DNA from 4 places in the Staphylococcus sp. HMSC071G07 genome. Region 1 is predicted to be linked to each of the others. Evidence: riboswitches for the same ligand, from Rfam matches in the RefSeq annotation. Region 1 holds a riboswitch; each other region holds the start of a gene.

What was found. A riboswitch is a leader RNA that binds a small molecule or an ion and turns the genes downstream of it on or off. The one in region 1 is predicted to bind thiamine pyrophosphate.
Region 2: it holds a riboswitch for thiamine pyrophosphate, as region 1 does, so the genes downstream of both, thiC (phosphomethylpyrimidine synthase ThiC) here and tenA (thiaminase II) in region 1, are expected to answer to the same signal.
Region 3: it holds a riboswitch for thiamine pyrophosphate, as region 1 does, so the genes downstream of both, HMPREF2802_RS10785 (3-oxoacyl-ACP reductase) here and tenA (thiaminase II) in region 1, are expected to answer to the same signal.
Region 4: it holds a riboswitch for thiamine pyrophosphate, as region 1 does, so the genes downstream of both, HMPREF2802_RS05010 (ECF transporter S component) here and tenA (thiaminase II) in region 1, are expected to answer to the same signal.

The regions. Positions count from the first base shown of each region.
Region 1 covers NZ_KV804785.1:22,133-27,389, reverse strand. Annotated here, with positions in the region: gene HMPREF2802_RS11025 (acyltransferase family protein) at 1-1,495, shown strand, start outside; TPP riboswitch at 1,576-1,675, shown strand; gene tenA (thiaminase II) at 1,747-2,436, shown strand; gene thiD (bifunctional hydroxymethylpyrimidine kinase/phosphomethylpyrimidine kinase) at 2,429-3,250, shown strand; gene thiM (hydroxyethylthiazole kinase) at 3,243-4,034, shown strand; gene thiE (thiamine phosphate synthase) at 4,034-4,681, shown strand; gene yidC (membrane protein insertase YidC) at 4,761-5,257, shown strand, end outside.
Region 2 covers NZ_KV804768.1:635,670-640,926, reverse strand. Annotated here, with positions in the region: gene thiC (phosphomethylpyrimidine synthase ThiC) at 1-1,726, opposite strand, end outside; TPP riboswitch at 2,077-2,179, opposite strand; gene HMPREF2802_RS07470 (amidohydrolase family protein) at 2,440-3,513, shown strand; gene HMPREF2802_RS11850 (DUF6440 family protein) at 3,609-3,773, opposite strand; gene HMPREF2802_RS07465 (hypothetical protein) at 4,069-4,269, opposite strand; gene HMPREF2802_RS12160 (hypothetical protein) at 4,297-4,473, opposite strand; gene HMPREF2802_RS07460 (Nramp family divalent metal transporter) at 4,580-5,257, opposite strand, start outside.
Region 3 covers NZ_KV804784.1:319,119-324,375, reverse strand. Annotated here, with positions in the region: gene HMPREF2802_RS10795 (PrsW family glutamic-type intramembrane protease) at 1-815, shown strand, start outside; gene HMPREF2802_RS10790 (DUF4064 domain-containing protein) at 859-1,728, opposite strand; TPP riboswitch at 1,987-2,086, shown strand; gene HMPREF2802_RS10785 (3-oxoacyl-ACP reductase) at 2,206-2,955, shown strand; gene HMPREF2802_RS10780 (LLM class flavin-dependent oxidoreductase) at 3,070-4,365, shown strand; gene HMPREF2802_RS10775 (GTP-binding protein) at 4,777-5,257, shown strand, end outside.
Region 4 covers NZ_KV804768.1:140,485-145,741, reverse strand. Annotated here, with positions in the region: gene HMPREF2802_RS05015 (ABC transporter ATP-binding protein) at 1-841, opposite strand, end outside; gene HMPREF2802_RS05010 (ECF transporter S component) at 854-1,438, opposite strand; TPP riboswitch at 1,558-1,662, opposite strand; gene graF (glycopeptide resistance-associated protein GraF) at 1,906-2,040, opposite strand; gene auxA (lipoteichoic acid stability factor AuxA) at 2,554-3,888, shown strand; gene HMPREF2802_RS05000 (class I SAM-dependent rRNA methyltransferase) at 4,189-5,257, shown strand, end outside.

The sequences.
Region 1 (5,257 bases):
CATTTATATATTGATATTTGAACCGAGTATTATCACTGAAACGAAGAAAGATGTCTTAGCTGCGTTGTTCTACGTGTCGAACTGGTGGTATATCTTCCAACATTTAGATTACTTTGATCAGTTCAAGATAGCGCCGTTTAAGCATTTATGGTCCTTAGCGATTGAAGAACAATATTATGTTTTCTATCCAATCATTCTTTATTTATTGTTAAAGTTGAATAATAAGAAACTCGTCATGTCAATGCTCTTCATTATCTCTTTAGTGTCGATGTTGACGATGGCGATATTGTTCCATCTTCATCACGATATTTCGCGCGTTTACTTCGGTACGGATACGCGTCTTCAAACGTTGCTATTAGGTTCGCTTTTAGCTTTTTTATGGCCGCCTTTTAGTCTCAAGAAAGATATTTCCAAAGGTCTAAAGTCGAGCATTGATATCATAGGTTTAGTCAGCACAGTGGTTCTGCTCGTGCTCTTCGTCGTGGTAAAATATGAGAGTAGTTGGCTTTATCACGGCGGATTCTACGCGATTTCACTACTCACGTTGTTGGTCATTGCGAGTGCAGTGCATCCTTCAGGTAACTTTGCGAAAGTGATGGGTAATCCACTCTTTGTCTATATTGGTAAAAGGTCTTACAGCCTCTACTTGTGGCATTTCCTAGTCATCGTATTTACGCACAAGCATTTTGTAGCCGGACAAATCCCATGGTATGCCTATATGATTGATATCGCGCTCATGTTAGCGATGACAGAACTATCTTATCATTGTATAGAGAATCCGATTCGCCGCAAAGGTTGGAAGGCTTTCTCTATTAATCCAATTAAAATCAAACGCTTCGGACGTGGGCTTATTTTACTCGTCTTCGTAGCTTCGATTGCCTTACTCTATACTGGACGTTTCGACTCACTTGCTTCTAAACACCACGAGAAGAAACAAACATCATTTAGCAGTAACAAGAAAAAGCTGCATCAACATCAACCAACGACAGGTCCGAAGATTAATAAAGATACGAAGAAACTCGATTTGAAGAAGATTGAACCATTGTTAATTGGTGATTCCGTAATGGTGGATATCGGTCAAGTCTTCCAAGATAAAGTACCGAAAGCAGTGATCGACGGTAAAGTAGGGCGTCAACTCATTGAAGCGAAACCACTCGTCCAAGGTTCGTATAGTAACTATAATTCACCGAAACAAGACGTTGTTCTTGAACTCGGTACGAACGGCGACTTTACGAAAGAACAACTCGATGAGCTCATCGGCACTTTGAAAGATGCGAATATTTATCTAGTGACCACACGTGTGCCTAGAGATTATCAGAACCATGTAAACAGCGAGATTCACGCCGCTGAGAAACGGTATAAAAATGTACATGTGGTCGACTGGTATGCGAAATCTGCGAACCATACGGAATATTTCGCATATGATGGTAGTCAAGCTTTAGCTCAAGCGATTATCGACAAATTGACTGAAGTGCATAAACAAGAACAACAATAAGATAATAGTTCATATTGAAATTGCAACGCATTCTTTTGCACCACAAGGCTAAATCTGTTATGTTTAAATCAAATAAATCATTAAACTACTAGGGGAGCTAGTAAGCTGAGATGACGGTATGTCAGACCCTTATAACCTGAATTGGTTAGTACCAACGTAGGAAAGTAGTATTTTAGCCTTAATATCAATATGTTTCTGTCTAAAACTACATTCCTACGTTGGAATGTAGTTTTTTATTAGGAGGCATAATGATGAAGTTTTCCGAAGAATTGAAAGAAGCATCACAACCTATTATCGAGGACATTTACAACGATCCTTTTATCCAAGATATGTTACACGGCAAATTGCCTAATGAAGCGGTTTATTTCTATCTCAAAGCTGACGCATCTTACTTACGTGAGTTTGCGAATATCTATGCATTACTCATACCTAAAGTGCCAAGTCTCGACGAAGTGAAATTCCTCGTTGAACAGATTCAATTTATCGTGGATGGCGAAGTTGAAGCGCATGAAATCTTAGCGGATTACGTGAACAAACCTTACGAAGAGATTGTGACTGAAAAGGTTTGGCCACCGAGCGGCGATCACTACATCAAACATATGTATTACAATGCTTATGCGAAAGAGAACGCAGCCCATACGATAGCAGCGATGGCACCATGTCCATACGTTTATCAAGTCATTGCGAAGAGAGCGCTTAATGACAATGCACTCAATCGTGATTCTGTATTAGCGAAATGGTTTGAGTTCTACAGTACAGAAATGGATGACTTAGTCGATGTGATGGATAAATTAATGGATCAATTAACTGCCGATATGGATGACAAAGAACGTCAAGAAGTGAAAGAAAGTTTCTTACAAAGTACAATTCACGAACGCAATTTCTTCGGTATGTCTTACAACCAAGAAGCGTGGAACTATGGAGGTCAAACGCATGAATAAGCCTAAGATTGCTTTAACGATAGCAGGTACAGATCCTACAGGCGGCGCAGGAGTCATGGCAGATTTGAAATCTTTCCATTCTTGTAGCGTATACGGAATGGCGGCGATTACGAGTATCGTCGCTCAGAACACAATGGGGGTTCAACATATTCATAACCTCGAGCTGGACTGGCTTCAAGAACAGTTAGATAGCGTTTTTGACGATGAGCTTCCACATGCAATCAAGACAGGGATGATTGCGTCAGAAGATATGATGAAATTAATTCGTCAATATTTAGAGCGTTATCCTGATATTCCTTACGTGATTGATCCTGTGATGTTGGCTAAAAGTGGCGACTCATTAATGGATGATCAAGCGAAAGGCAATTTACAGAACATTTTACTACCACTCGCAGATGTAGCGACACCGAACTTACCTGAAGCGGAAGAAATCGTGGGGATGAAGATTGAATCTGAAGATGATGTCTACAAAGCGGGACACATCTTTATAGATGAAATTGGCAGTAAGGGTGTCGTAATCAAAGGTGGACATGCGACAAGTCGTACGCATGCGAAAGACTATTTATTCACTCGCGATGATGTCTACACGTTTGAATCACCGCGTTATAATACGAAACATACACACGGCACAGGTTGTACTTTCTCAGCAGTGATTGCTGCAGAACTTGCAAAGGGGCGTACGATATACGAAGCTGTGAAGAAAGCGAAAGACTTTATTGCCTTGAGCATTAAGTATACGCCAGAAATTGGGCAAGGACGCGGCCCAGTAAATCATTTCGCGTACATGAAGAAAGAAGGCTTAGATGATGAGTAAGTTAGATCAATTACGAGAGAATAATCCATTAACTGTGTGCTACACGAATGATGTGGTGAAGAACTTTACAGCAAATGGATTATTGAGTATAGGTGCGAGTCCTGCTATGAGTGAGGCGCCAGAAGAATCAGATGCTTTCGCTCAAGTGGCAGGCGCTTTGTTAATTAACATTGGAACAGTAACGCAAGCGCGCGGTGAGGACATGTTAGCGATTGCTCACACCGCGCAATCGAAAGACTGTCCGATTGTCTTTGATCCCGTTGCAGTAGGGGCTTCGAAGTTTCGTAAGTCCTATTGCAGCAAATTCTTGAAAGTGGTTCGTCCAACAGTCATTAAAGGAAACGCTTCAGAAATTCTGACGCTTCTTGATTCTGACACGACGATGAAAGGAACAGATAGCGCAGATGATTTAGATGCTGTGGATATCGCTAAGAAAGCATACGACAAATTCCACACAGCGATTTTGATCACAGGTGAGAAAGATGTAGTGGTTCAAGAGGGGCGTTGTTTCGAGTTAGCGAATGGTTCGCCATTACTCGCGAAAGTGACAGGTGCAGGTTGCTTGCTCGGCGCGGTCATCGCAAGTTTCTTACAACGTGATCGCCACCCTGATGCGGAATGTTTAATAGAGGCAGTGAGTGCATTCAACATTGCGGCAGAACAAGCGGAGTCATTAGCGAATGGTGCAGGTCCAGGTACTTTTAAAATGCACTTTATCGATCGTTTATCTCATGTCTCAATTAAAGATCTTGAACAGTGTCAGCAAGTGACAGAGGTGTCATAATGTTTAAAGCTACGGATTTAAAAGTTTATTTTATTTGCGGTACACAAGATATTAAGAGTGAGCGTATGATTCATGAAGTGTTGAAAGATGCGCTTGAAGCAGGGATTACTTTATATCAATTTCGTGAAAAAGGACCGACAGCACTACGAGGTGCGGATAAACGTCAACTTGCCGAAGAACTCCTGGCGCTCTGTCATCAATATGACGTCCCTTTTATCGTCAATGATGATATTGAGCTTGCTAAAGCTATTGACGCTGATGGTGTTCATGTGGGTCAGGACGACGCAGCAGTGGCAGAATTTGCTTCTGAATTTGAAGATAAAATCATCGGTTTAAGCGTTGGCAATGTTGAAGAATATCAGCATTCTGATTTGACGCATGTGGATTATATTGGTGTCGGTCCGATGTATGCGACGCAATCGAAAGATGATGCCAATGCACCGGTGGGACCAGATATGATTCCAACACTTCGAGAATATGTAGGCAACTTACCCATTGTCGCTATTGGCGGTATTACGACTAACAATGCCCAAGACTGCTTCAAAGCAGGTGCTGACGGCGTTTCTGTCATTTCTGCAATCGCGCAAAGTAATGACATTCGAGGTACTGTTGCAAATTTCTTACAAAGTGCGAAAGAATCTCAGTAAATCGCCAGTTTTTGTTTTCTACTTCTATACTTGTATGATAGAATAAACTTTGTGTGAATATATCGTTAGAGGTGGAAAAATGAAGAGAAAAGCGCTACTACCTTTGTTAGGTGCAATGTTATTGTTGGCAGGGTGTGATTATTCTAAACCTGAAAAGCAACATGGCTTTTTCTACAATACATTTGTACATCCAATGGATCAGCTCTTGCACTGGTTAGGTACGCACTTTAATGACAACTATGGTCTTGCGATCATCGTCATTGTATTAGCGGTTCGTATCGTCTTACTTCCTTTCATGTTATCAAACTATAAAAATAGTCATATGATGCGTGAAAAAATGAAGATTGCGAAGCCGGATATTGATGCAGTTCAAGAGAAAGTGAAACGTTCACGTACGCAAGAAGAGAAGATGGCAGCAAACCAAGAAATGATGGAAATTTATAAGAAATATGACATGAACCCAATGAAGAACATGTTGGGCTGTCTACCGATCATCATTCAAATGCCTATCATCATGAGTTTATTCTTCGTACTGAAGTATCACCCAACAGGCGGTGGCTTTACAGCACATCCGCA
Region 2 (5,257 bases), on a different contig from region 1:
TCTTACTTCCTTGTTCTTTAAACTCTTCGGCCTTTTCCTTCATACCTTCTAACTTCTCTTGATGTTCTTCTCTAATATTATGTGAAATCTTCATTGAACAGAATTTAGGTCCACACATACTGCAGAAGTGTGCCACTTTAGCAGCTTCAGCAGGTAAAGTTTGGTCGTGGTATTCTCTAGCTTTTTCAGGATCTAATGAAAGATTAAATTGGTCGATCCATCTGAACTCAAAGCGCGCTTTACTAATCGCATGGTCGCGCTCTTCAGCATTTTTAAGCCCCTTAGCTAAATCAGCCGCATGTGCCGCAATCTTGTAGGTAACAACACCTTCACGCACATCGTCTTTATTCGGCAAACCGAGGTGCTCTTTCGGCGTCACGTAGCATAACATCGCAGTACCATGGCTCGCGATGTTCGCAGCACCAATCGCTGAAGTGATGTGGTCATACGCTGGAGCGATATCTGTCGTTAGCGGGCCTAAAGTGTAGAACGGCGCCTCTTTACAGTAGAAGTCTGCTAAATCTTGGTTCTCCTTAATCTTATGCATTGGAATGTGACCTGGACCTTCAATCATCACTTGCACACCATGGTCCCAAGCGATATCTGTCAGTTCACCTAATGTCTTAAGCTCCGCAATTTGACTCTCGTCATTCGCGTCATAAATCGAACCTGGTCTCAAGCCATCTCCTAGGGACACTGCGATATCGTATTGAGCGAGGATGTCGCATATTTCACTAAAATGCTCGTATAAGAAGCTTTCTTCGTGATGCGCTAAACACCATTGCGCCATGATTGAACCACCACGAGAGACAATACCTGTGAGACGATCGACTGTCATCGGTACGTATTGCAGGCGGACACCCGCGTGGATAGTAAAGTAATCTACGCCTTGTTCAGCTTGTTCGATGAGCGTGTCGCGATAGACTTCCCATGTTAAATCTTCAGCGACACCATCGACTTTTTCTAATGCCTGATAGATAGGTACAGTGCCTACTGGGACAGGTGAGTTGCGTAAAAGATATTCGCGCGTCGCATGAATATTCTTACCTGTAGAAAGATCCATGATCGTATCAGCGCCCCAGTGAATCGCCCACACTAATTTCTCAATCTCTGCTTCGATAGATGAAGAGACAGCAGAGTTTCCGATATTCGCATTAATCTTCACTTGGAAGTTCTTACCGATAATCATCGGTTCAGATTCAGGGTGATTGACGTTATTTGGGATGATTGCACGTCCACGAGCGATTTCTTCACGAACGAACTCCGGTTCGACGTCTTCACGGCAAGCGATAAACTTCATTTCTTTCGTGATGATGCCTTGTTGGGCATAGTACATTTGAGTAACAGGTTTGTCGCTACTAGACTTTCTAGGGTCATACTCAAATGGATGTTCAACTAACTTCTTATGTCCTGCTTTTTTAAAGCCGTTATCAATCGACTGTACACGGCGACCGGTATACGTTTGCGTATCTTGTCGATCTTCAATCCATTGTTCACGCGTCTTAGGGATACCTTTGAAGACGTCGACTTCGTAATCTTTAGAGTGATAAGGTCCTGCAGTATCGTAGACATAGAGTGGTTCATTTGTGCGCGTTTCATTCTCAAAGACTGTTTCTGAGAGGTTTATTTTTCTAAAAGGCACCTTGATATCGCTATCCATACCTTGTCTAAATACGCGTTCACTCGCGGGAAATGCTTTCTGAAGTTCAATATTTTCTTGTTTCATGAAATTAAAGTCCTCCTCCATTAAATTGCGCTAGGAGGGCTTAAGTGGAGAGGTTCAAGAGAAGCGGTTAAGAGAAATCAACTGATAGGCAGGTGAATTGTGGCAGTTAAGAATATAATCAATTTGATTTCTATAATTAAGTAGTAAATATTAAAAAAGCACATCCTTAAGAAGGAATGCGCAAAGAACGACATATAGAGACGTCTCGTGTGTAAGCCATTATCTATTCTGCAAGTGCTTAATAATGATAAATCTCGCACTAATCACGCGTTATCCATATGAAATCCCACGTGGATTGACTTACAAAACGATAGAGTAGAGCAACTAAGCCCTTGTATATTCACTACTCTTCGTACGTTCATTTGCTTCCCTACGCTAGTATTATCTAGTTCAGGTCCAAAGGGTTGAGGAATCCTCCTCTTTCAGCACTTTAAAGCACCCCTAGCAATGTAATATGAAATTACATTTATATCATAGCAATAATTAACAGAAGTTACAAACTTATATTGAATGAATAACTTTACATACTTTTGTAAGTAGCTTTATAAAAAGTAAAAACAATAATACATTAACTTATGAGCGTCTCTTAGAAACATATATTTTCTTCTGATTTAATCTGTATTTTATATTGGAGAGTAAGTGCGTTTACTATTGTTCAAGTAGTAAAATATAATAGTAGAAACTAATACATTATCCCGAAAGAAGGTTTTACCATGTCTCCACAAATAGTAGATATTCATCATCATATTATCCCTCAAATTTATAAACATGCATTGAAGAAGATTGGCGTAACGACAGCAGGTGGTTATCCTATTAAAGATTGGGAGCCTGAAGATAGTCTACGAATGATGGACGAGTTAGGTATTGATGTCGGTGTGACTTCAATTTCAGAGCCAGCGACACTTCCTTTTAAGAAAAAGAAAGCAGCGAAAGTCGCACGTCAAGTCAATGAATACCAAGCTGAACTCAAGGCGAAGTATCCTGGGCGTTTCAAAAGTTTCGCTTTACTCCCTATGCCGCATGTCAAAGAGTCTATCGCGGAAGTGAAATATGCGCTTGAAGAATTAAATTTAGATGGCGTTGGTTTATTGTCTAACTATGGCGATGCGTATTTAGGTGATGATCAGTTCGATTCAGTGATGGCTGAGATTAACCGTCATCAAGGTATCGTCTTTGTACATCCAAGTTCAACGTCAGATAAAGTTGCGAAACCGCAATATGTCTTTGCAGATTTCCTCGAAGAATTTACGTTTAATACGACACGCGCAGCAACGAACCTTGTACTCAGTGGCACGATGGAACGTTATGATCAGTTGAAGTTTATTCTCGCGCATGCAGGTGGAACGTTACCGTATCTGAAATGGCGTATTCATGAGGCGTTAGAGACACAACGCTATATTATGGAAGATCCGAAATCGCGTTTACAGCCGATGATGGGGAGTAAGAAGAAAGATTTAGTGAAGACGGTTATCAAACACCCTGTGAAATATGCGAAGATGTTTAAGCAGTATAAACATGGTCTTGATGACTGGAATACGTTAAACTCAACCGTTTCGGAATACTTTAGTCGATTCTATTACGATACAGCGCTTTCGACAGGGGATGCGACCTTTGCAAGCTTAAAAGAAACGACAGATGTGTCACATGTGCTCTTCGGTTCAGATGCGCATTATGCGCCAGATTCTTGGATAGATAAAATGCAGCAAGATATAAGTCGTACAAATTACTTCACTGAAGAAGAAAAAGAAAGTATATTTAACCGAAATAGCAAACAACTATTCTCATAAAAAAGAAGCTGGATTCCGTTAGTGTTCCCCATGTTAAACGACGTATATTTATACTTAAATCTAACGATAGGGGTAAACGAAATCCAGCTCTTAAATTATTCAGGGTATCGGTCTGATTTACTAATGTTCCCATTCTCATCAAGTAGAGGAGTGAGACCACCACCTGTTGAAACCCAACTTGCTAAATACTGATTTCCAGTCACTTTGTCGGTTAGTATATAAGTTCTAACATTCTTATCACTCGAAGCTTTCTCCGTCACGAAACGGTCTTCATCTTTATCCTTACCAAAAATAGTATTACCTCACTTTCTAAATAATGATTCATACTTTCCATATTGCCTTTCGTCATTCTTTTTATAATCAAAGCATGTAGTATTATTAATACCAGACTAAAGTATGCTAGTAAATGGTGATAGCCAACTAGAGCTACTATAAATATAAGAATTGTTATAAGTGATAAAACATTGCGTCGCGGCCCGCAAATTCGCCTAACCCCCGTATACATATAGAAAAACTGCGCTCTTATTACAGCGCAGTTTTAACAATCACAAATCCTTATTCAATATGGTCTCTATCATCCTCGTGCGTAAAGTTCTTCTTATAATTAACGTAGACTTTAAACAGTTGTAGAAGAACCAAGATTAACGCGAAGAAGGCTAAGACGGAATGATGACCGACTAAAGCCATGATGAGCATGATAATTGCCACAATCAACGTAACAATTGTCGCTAAAGGTGATAGCATACTGTTATCCATTACCTTCAACTCCTTTCGTTAGCGTTCTTAATCTTCTCTGGATCTTTGGCGATATTGAACATAATAGTAGATATTCATGATTAGTCCCACAATACCGACACTCATAACAACGTAGTGGTGATTGATGAAACCACTCACAATCAACGTGATTCCAAGAATCCAGCCTATGATGATTAGTAATAACATCGTGATGTTTGAACGCAAGGATCTTCACTCCATTCTGGGTAGTTGTAGCGTAACATATTTCGAAGTGCCTTAATAACAAAGTCTTTCTCTTTATATTCATTATATACGCTGGGTATAATTAAAGCTAAAATAATTGCGCTACAGCATCCACTAAGCTATAACCACCGAGAAAAGTAATGACTGCAACGACAAGTCCACCAATCACATTCCATTTCCAGTTATTGACATAGTCGCCGAGTAGACGACGGCGATTGACGATAATAAAGATCACAATCGCAACAATCGGCAAGATCATTCCATTTAATGCTTGTGCGACAAGTACCACCTGAAGCGGTTCGAATCCTAAAGCAGAAGAAATAATGCCGACGATGATGATGCATGCAAAGACGGTCTTATATTTCTTGCTCGACATGCCATCTTTCCAACCAAGTAAACTACTAATCGTAGCAGCTGCACCTGTTGGAGAAGCGAGAGCAGAAGAAAGACCTGCGGCAAACAAGCCAATACTCATTGCGTAGGGTGCTGCTTGACCTAAGATAGGTTCTAAAGGTCGAGCGAGCTGGATGACACTCGATACTTCTTCACCTCGAATTAACGTAGCAGCTGAAATTAAGATCGCTGCTGAAATGATTCCACCAATCGTAATTGAAAGAACGGTGTCCCAACGCGCAAAGCGCAGCGCTTTTATACTGTGAAAGCGTTCGTGAACTGCAGTAGAGTGAATAAAGAAATTATAAAGAACTACAGTAGTTCCGATCAAAGCGATAACCGTCAACATAGATCCGTTTGGTACAGTAGGAAC
Region 3 (5,257 bases), on a different contig from region 1:
CTCGAGTATTTGCGGCCATGGCTATAACATTTGTACTTTTATGGGTTATGGCTACATCATTTGGAAATGAGAACGCCATTCCAGGTCTTATCTTTACTGGTGCCTTAACTGTACCTTTATCAGGACTCTTCTTTTTCTATGAGACTAACGCTTTTAAAAATATCAGTATCTTCGAAGTTCTGAAATGGTTCTTTATTGGGGGCGTATTCTCACTTTTAGTTACACTCTTCCTCTATAACTTTGTATCATTTAGCGAAGAGGCAGAAGTATTTGGATTAATGACGCTCACTGATGCCATCTCTATAGGAATCGTAGAAGAACTTGGTAAAGCAATTATCATTATCATAATTGTGAACATGAGTAAGACAAATAAGATTCTTAATGGATTACTCATAGGAGCCGCAATTGGAGCAGGTTTTGCCGTCTTTGAATCAGCAGGTTATATTTTGAAATTTGGCTTATTTACTCAAGGTGATTTCATGAATATGATCATCCTACGTGCTTGGACAGGCCTTGGAAGTCATCTTGTTTGGGCGGCGATTGTAGGTGCTGCCGTAGTTATTGCTAAAAGTGAAGCGAAATTCGAGTTTAATAACATCGTAGATCCAAGATTCTTATTTTTCTTTTTCGCATCTGTTATATTACACGCAATTTGGGACGTAAATATAACATTTTTAGGTAGTTATAACCTGAAAATCATTATTTTAATTGTCCTCGGTTGGCTTTTAGTTTTCATCCTAATGAAAGCAGGATTAAATCAAGTTAATACACTGCAAAATACTGTTAATGAAGAAATTTATGAGAATGAGAAGTAAATTAAATAGCGAGACTCACCATTCCAGTGAATCTCGCTATTTTTTACTGTGCTAATTCTTCTCGTCGATTATTCTCATCATATTCTGGTTTTTGTCCCATTTTGTTATATAACAGAATTCCTAATATAAGTAAGAACATGCCTGCAATAATGTTAAATATTAAATTAGCACAACCAACGATAATAAATAAATTCGCTTTTAAGAAATTAACGCTTTTACTTTTAATTAAATAGATAATCAGCACTACTATCGCAATTACGGTAACTAATAATCCAGAGTATATGAAACTCGTATATAAAAATGATTTGTATATCATGGTTTGAGTATAACCATCTATGACACTTGGATCGCGATAGAATGTACGGGATGCCTCAGAATTTATAATCATTGCATAAGGGATAGTTGCTAACGCGTAAATAAATATACAAAGAATACTAATAGACAAACTTGCTATAAGTAATCCTAATTCAAATCCGTCCATTTTTTTAATTTTTGAAGTTTCATTCTCTCTCACTATTTCACTTCTACCATTTCTTTTATATGTATTTATCGTCTTTATACCAGCAATAATCCAAATTACGACAGCTGGCAAGCTCGTCACCAAACTTAAGAAAGCACAAATAAACATCAAAGTTATTGTGAGTTTGGGTCTATTTTTAAAATTTTTAGCAGCAACAAAAGCTAATATTATTGTAATAACACTCACTATCATTAGGATACATAACCAAAATAAAGTTTGATCCGATGATTCAATCGGATAGCCAATCATTTGGTCAGCAACCCCTTCAAGTTTCTTATTAATATAAATATGCATGCGCGTCTTATATAACGCATACGGTATTAATACCGATATAGTCAACATCTGTAGTCCTATACCGATCATATTTAACATTTTCTCCGACTTATAAATCATGGTAGCCCTCCCAATTTTTTCCATAATCTATTAATAACGTACCATAATCTGAAGTTGATTAGGAGATGAATTTTAAAATTTTAGAACTTAAAAAACGAACCTTAAAGAAGTTTTGACAAAATTATCCTCTCACAAAATATGTACAGATTTCTAAATTTCAAACGATTATCGTGACAGTTTTTCATTTTCACCCTCCCACCAAAACTCACTAATCTTGACTCTGACATGTAATAACCTTACATTTAGAGTATAACTTCATACATACACTAGGGGTGTCATCGAACTGAGATGGGCCTGGCCCAAACCCTTTGAACCTGATCTAGTTTGCGCTAGCGGAGGAAAGTGTAGTACCGATTCACAATAATTAATCACGCTTACTATGATTATTTATAGATTCGTTTACGTCTTTTACACAACTTTCCTCGTGAAGGTTGTGTATTTTTATTTGCCAAAAAATTGGACTAGGGAGTGTTAAATATGACAAGAACAGTATTAGTAACAGGAAGCAGCAGAGGACTCGGAGCAACAATCGCCAAAACGCTACTCAAACAAGGATTCAACGTGGTAGTGAACTATCATCGAAGTAAAGAAGAGGCTGAAGCACTGATTAAAGGATACGAACATCAAGCCATCGCAATCCAAGCCGACGTTACCGAACGCGAAGAGGTTGAAGCAATGGTCAAACAAGCCACTGAGCACTTTGGACAAATCGATGTGGTGGTCAACAATGCGCTTGTTGGCTTTAAATTCGATCCTAATGCGCAGAAATCATTTAAAGACCTCAATTGGGAAGACTATCAACAACAAATTAACGGTACTTTGAAAGCGGCATTTAATGTTTCTCAAAGTGTCATTCCTCAATTTATGGAGCGTCACTCCGGCAGTATTATCAGTATTGGTACCAATTTATATCAGAATCCGGTGGTGCCTTATCATGAATATACGACTGCCAAAGCGGGTCTAATCGGCTTCACTCGTAATCTTGCTTCTGAATTGGGTCAACACGGCATTACTGCGAACGTAGTGTCTGGCGGTTTGTTGAAAACGACAGATGCAAGTGCAGCTACGACGCCAGAAGTGTTTGATTTAATCGCTCAAACTACGCCGACAAGACAAGTCACTACACCTCAAGATGTGGCTAACATGGTTGCTCATTTAGCATCAGAACACGCGACCAACATTACGGGTCAGAATATTACAGTTGATGGCGGTTTAACGATGAATTAATGAGATCTTGCTAAAGCTCGTTTCTTTAATTATAGCGGGCTTTAGCTTTTGTATTTTTGTAAAACAGTTCCTTATGCAATTTTAAAAAATATCTAGTAAAGGCGGTTTCGTAAAATGCAAAACAAACATATACATATTGGTATCTTACTATTGGGTTGTGGTCACCATCAGGCTGCGTGGCTCATGAAAGACTCATCTATCGAACAAATCGGTTCCATTTCTTATTACCAACACCTTGCACAACTTGCTGAAAAAGGCTATTTCGATGCAGTCTTCTTCGCCGACAACCAAGCATTCAATCCTAGTGACAATCGTTCCCTACCTGCATTCTGGTACGATCCACTCATTAATCTAACTGCAATTTCACAAGTTACAAAGCATGTAGGTCTTGTTTCAACAATTTCTAGCACGTTCAGTAATCCCTTTACCGTGGCTCGTCAACTTTTAAGTTTAGATCATATTACTGGAGGACGCGTCGGTTGGAACCTCGTCACTTCAATGACTGATCAAGAAGCGCAAAATCATAGTATGCCTAAATTACCAGAAAGAGAAGCACGTTATGCGAAAGCAGACGAATTTGCGAAAGTGATAAATCAACTCCTCACTTCTTGGAATTCTGAGGCTTTTTCACCTGATCGCAAAAAACAAGAAATTGTAGATAGTCAGAAAATCGATTCGTTCGCTCATCAAGGGAAACATTTTCAAGTAAATGGACCATCCACTACACCACAAAGTCCACAAGGCAAACCTGTCGCAATGCAAGCGGGAGCATCTAAGCAAGGCATAGCTTTAGCAGCCAAATATGCAGATGCAGTGTACTCCGTTTCTTGGAACTTGAATCAAGCTAAGACCTATCGTCGCAAGCTAGATCAGGCTATCGCTGAAAGTCATAGACCCGACGCTAAAATCAAAGTCTTCCCAGGCCTCGTGACATACGTCGCACCTACACATGAAGAGGCTTTAACTAAAAAAGCTGCGTTAGACGACCAATTGCCTATCGATTCAGCATTGAAACAACTCAGTTTCTTCGTCCAACAAGACTGTTCAGATTGGGAATTAGACGCGCCCGTTCCAGAACTGCCACCAGTTGAAGTATTCAAGGGTCCCGTGGGTAGATACGAAACAGTCTTAGAGATTATCAAAGATACAGAGCCCACTGTACGTGAACTCTTAGGTTATCTCAGTGCAGGTGGCGGTCATCTCACATTAATTGGTACACCTGAAGAAATTGTCGATACTATGGAAACGTGGGTTGATGAAGGCGTGGCAGACGGTTTCAACTTAATGCCACCCACACTTCCTGGCAGTTTAGAAGATTTCGTTGACCTTATCGTGCCAGAAATGCAGAAACGTAATTTATACAGAAAGTCATATTCTGATGAGACGTTTAGAGAGATGTTGGGAGTGTAGGGATAAAGATAAATTTATAAAACTTCGAATATATGTTCTAAATATGATACATTTTTTAAAAGAGTTAATTTCTAAAAAACAACTAGAATTATGATAAATTATTAAAAGGATGCTTATTATGCTAAAATTTTGCTTTATTGTATTCGCTGCGCTTATCGGCTATTTTATAGCACTTAATGCGAAGAAAAATAAGAAAAATTAACTATTTAAAACTTAAGAAAAGAACTACTGACCTCCAAAAGTTGAACGCGCAAAGTTTCAATTTTTGGAGTTTTTTTATTACCATAAAATGATTCCGTCATCTCTCCCTCTTGATTTTCTGTAAATTTCTAGTACAATTTTAAATCGTAACAATTACTATTTATTGAAAGGAAACTAGAACAAAATTTTATCTACCATGGAGGGAATAGTATGTCGAAAATACCTGTTACAGTACTGAGTGGTTATTTAGGCTCTGGAAAGACGACATTGTTGAATCATATTTTGAATAATCGTGATGGACGCAGAATTGCAGTTATTGTAAATGATATGAGTGAAGTCAATATCGATAAGGATCTCGTGGCGGATGGCGGCGGTCTTTCTCGAACAGATGAGAAACTGGTAGAGCTTTCAAACGGTTGTATTTGCTGTACTTTGCGTGACGATTTGCTTCAAGAAGTCGAGCGCCTCGTTCAGAAAGGCAACATCGATTACATAGTCATTGAATCTACAGGAATTTCTGAGCCTGTTCCGGTCGCTCAAACTTTCTCCTACGTGGACGAGGATCTGGGCATCGATCTCACTTCAATATGCAGGCTAGATACCATGGTCACAGTCGTTGATGCGAACCGCTTCACACACGATATTCATTCTGAAGATTTGCTGACAGATCGTGGTCAAGGTGCTGACATTA
Region 4 (5,257 bases), on a different contig from region 1:
TCCACTCACCTAAGGAAACGGTAAATTCGTCAAGAGCGATCAACGTCTTGTTACCGCGACGAATAGCTCCATCTTGATAATGAAAGACAGGCTCAGTAGGGGTGGAGGATGTATCCTGTGCTTTGGGCGCATAATCCCATGCATTTGGATGCCATACCCCGTACTCGGTCAGTAGCTCCTCGTGTTGAGCGAGAATTGCTTCGGGTTTGTCATCAGCAATAATCTCGGCGTTATAATTGAGTAGAATGACACGGTCGATGTGTTCCCAAATATGTTCAACCTTATGCTCCACGATCACGACAGTTTGGTCTTCCCAGAAATCTTTGATCTTGCTCCACAATTCAGCTGTGGCTTCTGTATCAAGCATAGCTGTTGGCTCATCTAGGAAAAGGGTCTCAGCTTGTTGCAGTAACGTTTCTGCAATCGCTAATTTCTGTTTCATACCGCCGCTGAGCTGGTTTACGTATTGATCAGGATCAACATTGAGACCTACTGAATCTAAAGCGCGTTGAATCGCTTGGTCCATTTCGGAACGTGGCACTTGTCGATTCTCAAGAATAAAGCCGAGTTCTTCTTTCACTTTCGGCATGCAGAACTGTGTGTCAGGATCTTGAAAAATCATGCCACAATGTTCATCAATATGTAAGTCGTCATATTTCATCGGAAGTTCAATTAATTCAGGAACGATGCCACTTAACACATTTAATAATGTACTCTTACCCGCCCCAGAGGGACCGAGTAAGAGTACTTTCTCTTTGTCATGAATTGTTAAATTGAGACCGTCGAAGATCTTATGTTCACCATTCGGATACTTCAGACGTAAATTTTTAGTCGATAGCACAGTATCGTCTCCTTACAAGTTATCGTAATCTTTTTTAGATGCAGGTCTGAAGAGTTTGGTTACTCCGGTCTGATCCAGCACCTTGACGATGTAGTAAGACAGTAAACCTGCGACTAACAGACCACCGATTAATCTGAAGACGATGTACAGTGTTAAGTTCCAACCTGTCAACTCATTGAGGTAGCCATACGCGAAGTCGAGTGGCAAGGTAATAATCGCTGCCATTAATCCAGCAAGCATAGCTACTGCAGCTGAACGTGATTTGTAGCGGAAGATGAGGAAGATAACCTCACAAGCGACACCTTGGAGTAAACCGTAAATCATCGTAGGGACATCGAAGCGGCCCATGACGATGGTTTCACCAGCACCTGCTGCAAACTCAGCTAGAATTGCGATACCAGGTTTAGGAATGATGAGATAAGCAACGACCGCTGCCATAAACCACATGCCGTAGACGATTTCTTCTACGTGTAAACCAGATATTTTAGAAAAATCATATACGAAATTCCAAACGTTATAAATAATCGCGAAGACGACTGCGATTAAGACTGTGACGAGTATGTCGGAAAGCTTTAAACCTCTTGAAGCTCTTGTCATATCTATTTCCTCCCAATAAAAAACGCACAACCTCATCTAGAAGTTGCGCGAAAAACAAACAGAAAGAAATAAACATTGGATGAAGACTCTGCCGAGTCATAAAAGGCAGAGCTTAACATAATAGTAATCGCTCACTTTCCTACGCTAGTATCATCTAGATCAGGTTCAAAGGGTTTGAGGTTCTACCTCATCTCAGTTATAACATAACACCCCTAGTGCGTTAGATTGATTTGTAATTTAATTCTAATGTAGACTGGTTGAGAACGATTGTCAAGGCTTTCTTGAGATATGTCAGAGAAGTTCGGTTTAGTGGGGTCATAGAGTAGTATAATTACATTAAAAAGCACGTGAAAATGCACGCGCCACATGATATTAGGTGTGAGTGACGCGTGCCTTGCGACTAATAATTATAGGGTTTGTGTTTATCTTACGAATAAAATGTGTAGAATTCGAACGATGTTTGGCTATTAATCTAAAGAATCTTGGACGTTCTGTTTTGTTTCTTTAACGTTATCTTCAGCTTGTTCTTTCTTATCCTTTAATTGCTCTTCTTGTTCTTTTGCTTGTTCAGCTGCTTGTTTGTTCTTATCTTCATTTGTCATGGGAATCAGGCTCCTTTGTTGATTATTCTTACCATTAGTATTATACCCGTTTTAAATAATTTACACACAATAATGTTGTAAAATCTGTTTCTTTACTGGGCGAAATGGAAATAGAAGAAGTAAGTTGAGTTGATAGGTCGCGTGCGTTATAATTTACATACTTATCTCACATTCGAACAAAGCGTTAGTGTGCACACATGAAAGGTAAGCTCAAGTTCAAATGCGATTGCTGTGTGCTATAAACGCTTCATTTACTTTTACAGATAAAGTAGGGATCGAGAATACAAATCGCGACTCAGCTTGTTTACAGAAAAGAACTTAAATTTATAAATTGGTGTGACAAAGCACCATCGTTACTTGTTTCAATGATTTTACATACTGAAACAGACATTGTAGCTCATGTTTAATCATAAGCGAGAAAAGTGTGAGAAATTTCGGTCTCTAGACCTATTTCTTGTACGATATAGAGACAACATGGATATGTTCATATATAATTGTTTTGAGGTGAAATGAATGTCTTTCCTTAAAAAACACGCCGAAATTATATACAGCTATATTATCGGTGCAGTCGCACTGTTAATAGGTGTTATTATATTACTTAATTTATCTTTCATTCACATGCTTAATGGGAAAGATAAGATCAACTTAAACATACATAATGTATGGGACTTTATTAACGCATTCTTTGCAGAAATTATTCGAGTAATGAGTACGTTTATTGGTAGCTTTCCAATCGTCAGTGCGATTATCATCATTCTGTTCGGTTTATTAGTTATCGGTATAGGTATTCTGTTGTTCAGAACAACTTCTTACGACTATGATATTTCTGTATTCTTCTTAGTCATCGGAATACTATTCTTTATCATTACACTCGTCTTGATGACGCAAGTTTATAGTTTCTTTGCGATTATCTTTGTGATTCCTTTTATCATTCACATTGGTTATATCGTTTATAAAGATGATTTAAATCCGAATCATCGTAAATATCATTATTTATGGATTATCTTTAGCTATGGTATTTCTTACCTTATCACGCAAGTTGTGCTATATGGCCGTGTAGACAATAATGATATTATCCCGATTGACATCTTGAGTGTGAATGCTTTCTTCTTAGTGATGTGGTTACTCGGTCAAATGGCGATTTGGAACTTCTTGTTCTTACGTCGCTCTCTTCCGTTAACTAAGCAAGAGTTAGGTGAAGAAGAACCAGAATTATCACGGACGAACAAAGAGTCAATGACGAACCAAACGAAAGAACGTATTAAACACTTACAAGATAAAACGACGGAGATTACTCATAAGACACGTCGTAGTATGGATATTGAAAAAATGCGTAACAAGAAAGATCAATTCGTTGATAAATGGAAACAACGCATCGATATTCAGGAAGATGATGTACCGAAATGGATGCGCAAACCGAAATGGTTGAAATCGTTATATATTGAATTAATTTGTGCAGGAATCATGCTCTTCTTTACACTCATTGAGTTACACAACAGAAGTTCCTTGTTTATGTCAGGGAATTGGGAGTTATCACAAACGCAATATGTTATTGAGTGGATCACTTTATTCTTGCTCATGTTAATCATGATCGTTTATGTGTTATTGACGTTAACCAATTACTTTAAAAATCGATTCTATTATTTACATCTCTTTATTATTAGCATACTCTTCTTCAAATTATTTACAGAGTTTGCGAATATCATGATTCACGGTCAATTATTCTCAACATTCATTACGCCAATTCTGTTCATTATGCTCATTGCAGTCATCGTTGCTTTCGTCATTAAATTACGTGAGCCTGATCGTAATGATAAAGAGAGAATGGAAACTTTAAATTCGAAGTAGTTCTTACTTTTAAAAAGTTAAAATTGAGAATGAGAAGCAGATATGGAAATCAACTCGGTTTCTGTATCTGCTTTTTAAAATGACAAAAGCATTCTGCGGCATTTCAACGCTCATGAAAGAATTGAATTTCTCTAAAGAATAGGAGAGGATAGAATTGGCAAACAAAATGCGAATAAGTCGTAGGCTAAGCTCACTAAAGAATGATAAACTAGGTGAACACAGCATATGATATGGTAGAATTGAAAGTTAAAATAATAACACAATAACAGTGCATAAATAGAAAGGGTGTAAGTGTCAGAGATGAAGACAGCGACATTAAATAAAGGTAAAGAGAAGAAGTATTTGAATCACTATCCATTGATAGATGAAGCGGACCTCTATGCACACGATCATTTGAAAGAGGGGGATATCTTTCAACTCGTGACTGACTCAGGAAATTATATTGCCACAGCTTACGTCGGTCATCAACATAAAGGACTCGGATGGGTGTTGAGCTACGATCAATCAGAAGATATTAATGCCACATTCTTCGTGAATTTATTTGAAGAAGCGCAAGCAGAAAGAGATTATTTCTATCATATTGAAGGTACTAATGCATTCCGTCTCTTTAATGCAGAAGGAGACGGTGTAGGTGGTTTAACCATCGATAATTACGATGGGCATTTGTTGATTCAATGGTATTCGAAAGGGATTTACAAATTTAGATATTTAATTCTACAAGCGATTCGTCAAGTGTTTGATTACACGTCTATTTACGAAAAGATGCGCTTTCCTAATCACACGCACGAAGGTGGCTTTGTTGAAGGCGATGCCCCAGAATTTCCTATTATTATCGAAGAGAACTTCACTTTCTATAACGTCAATCTAGATGATGGTATGATGACGGGACTGTTTCTTGACCAGAAAGATGTGCGTAAGAAACTTCGTGATCACTTTGCGTCACATCGTGATGTGTTAAATCTCTTTAGTTACACAGGTGCATTTTCAGTAGTGGCAGCGAACGAAGCTAAGACAACGACAAGTGTTGACCTCGCTAACCGTTCACGTGAGCTCACTGAAGAGAATTTCGGTGTTAACGCCATCGATCCTGAAACGCAATATATCTATGTCATGGATACCTTTGACTACTATCGTTATGCAGAGCGTCACGGCATTACTTACGATACGATCGTTATTGATCCGCCAAGCTTTGCGCGTAATAAAAAGAAAACATTTTCAGTGCAGAAGGACTACGACAAATTAATCGAGGGAGCGCTGAATATTATTGCGCCTCAAGGTACGTTGCTCTTATGTACAAACCACAGTGAGTTTACGAAGAAACAATTTAAATCAGTGATTAAACAGACACTCAATAAAGCAAGCGTAGACT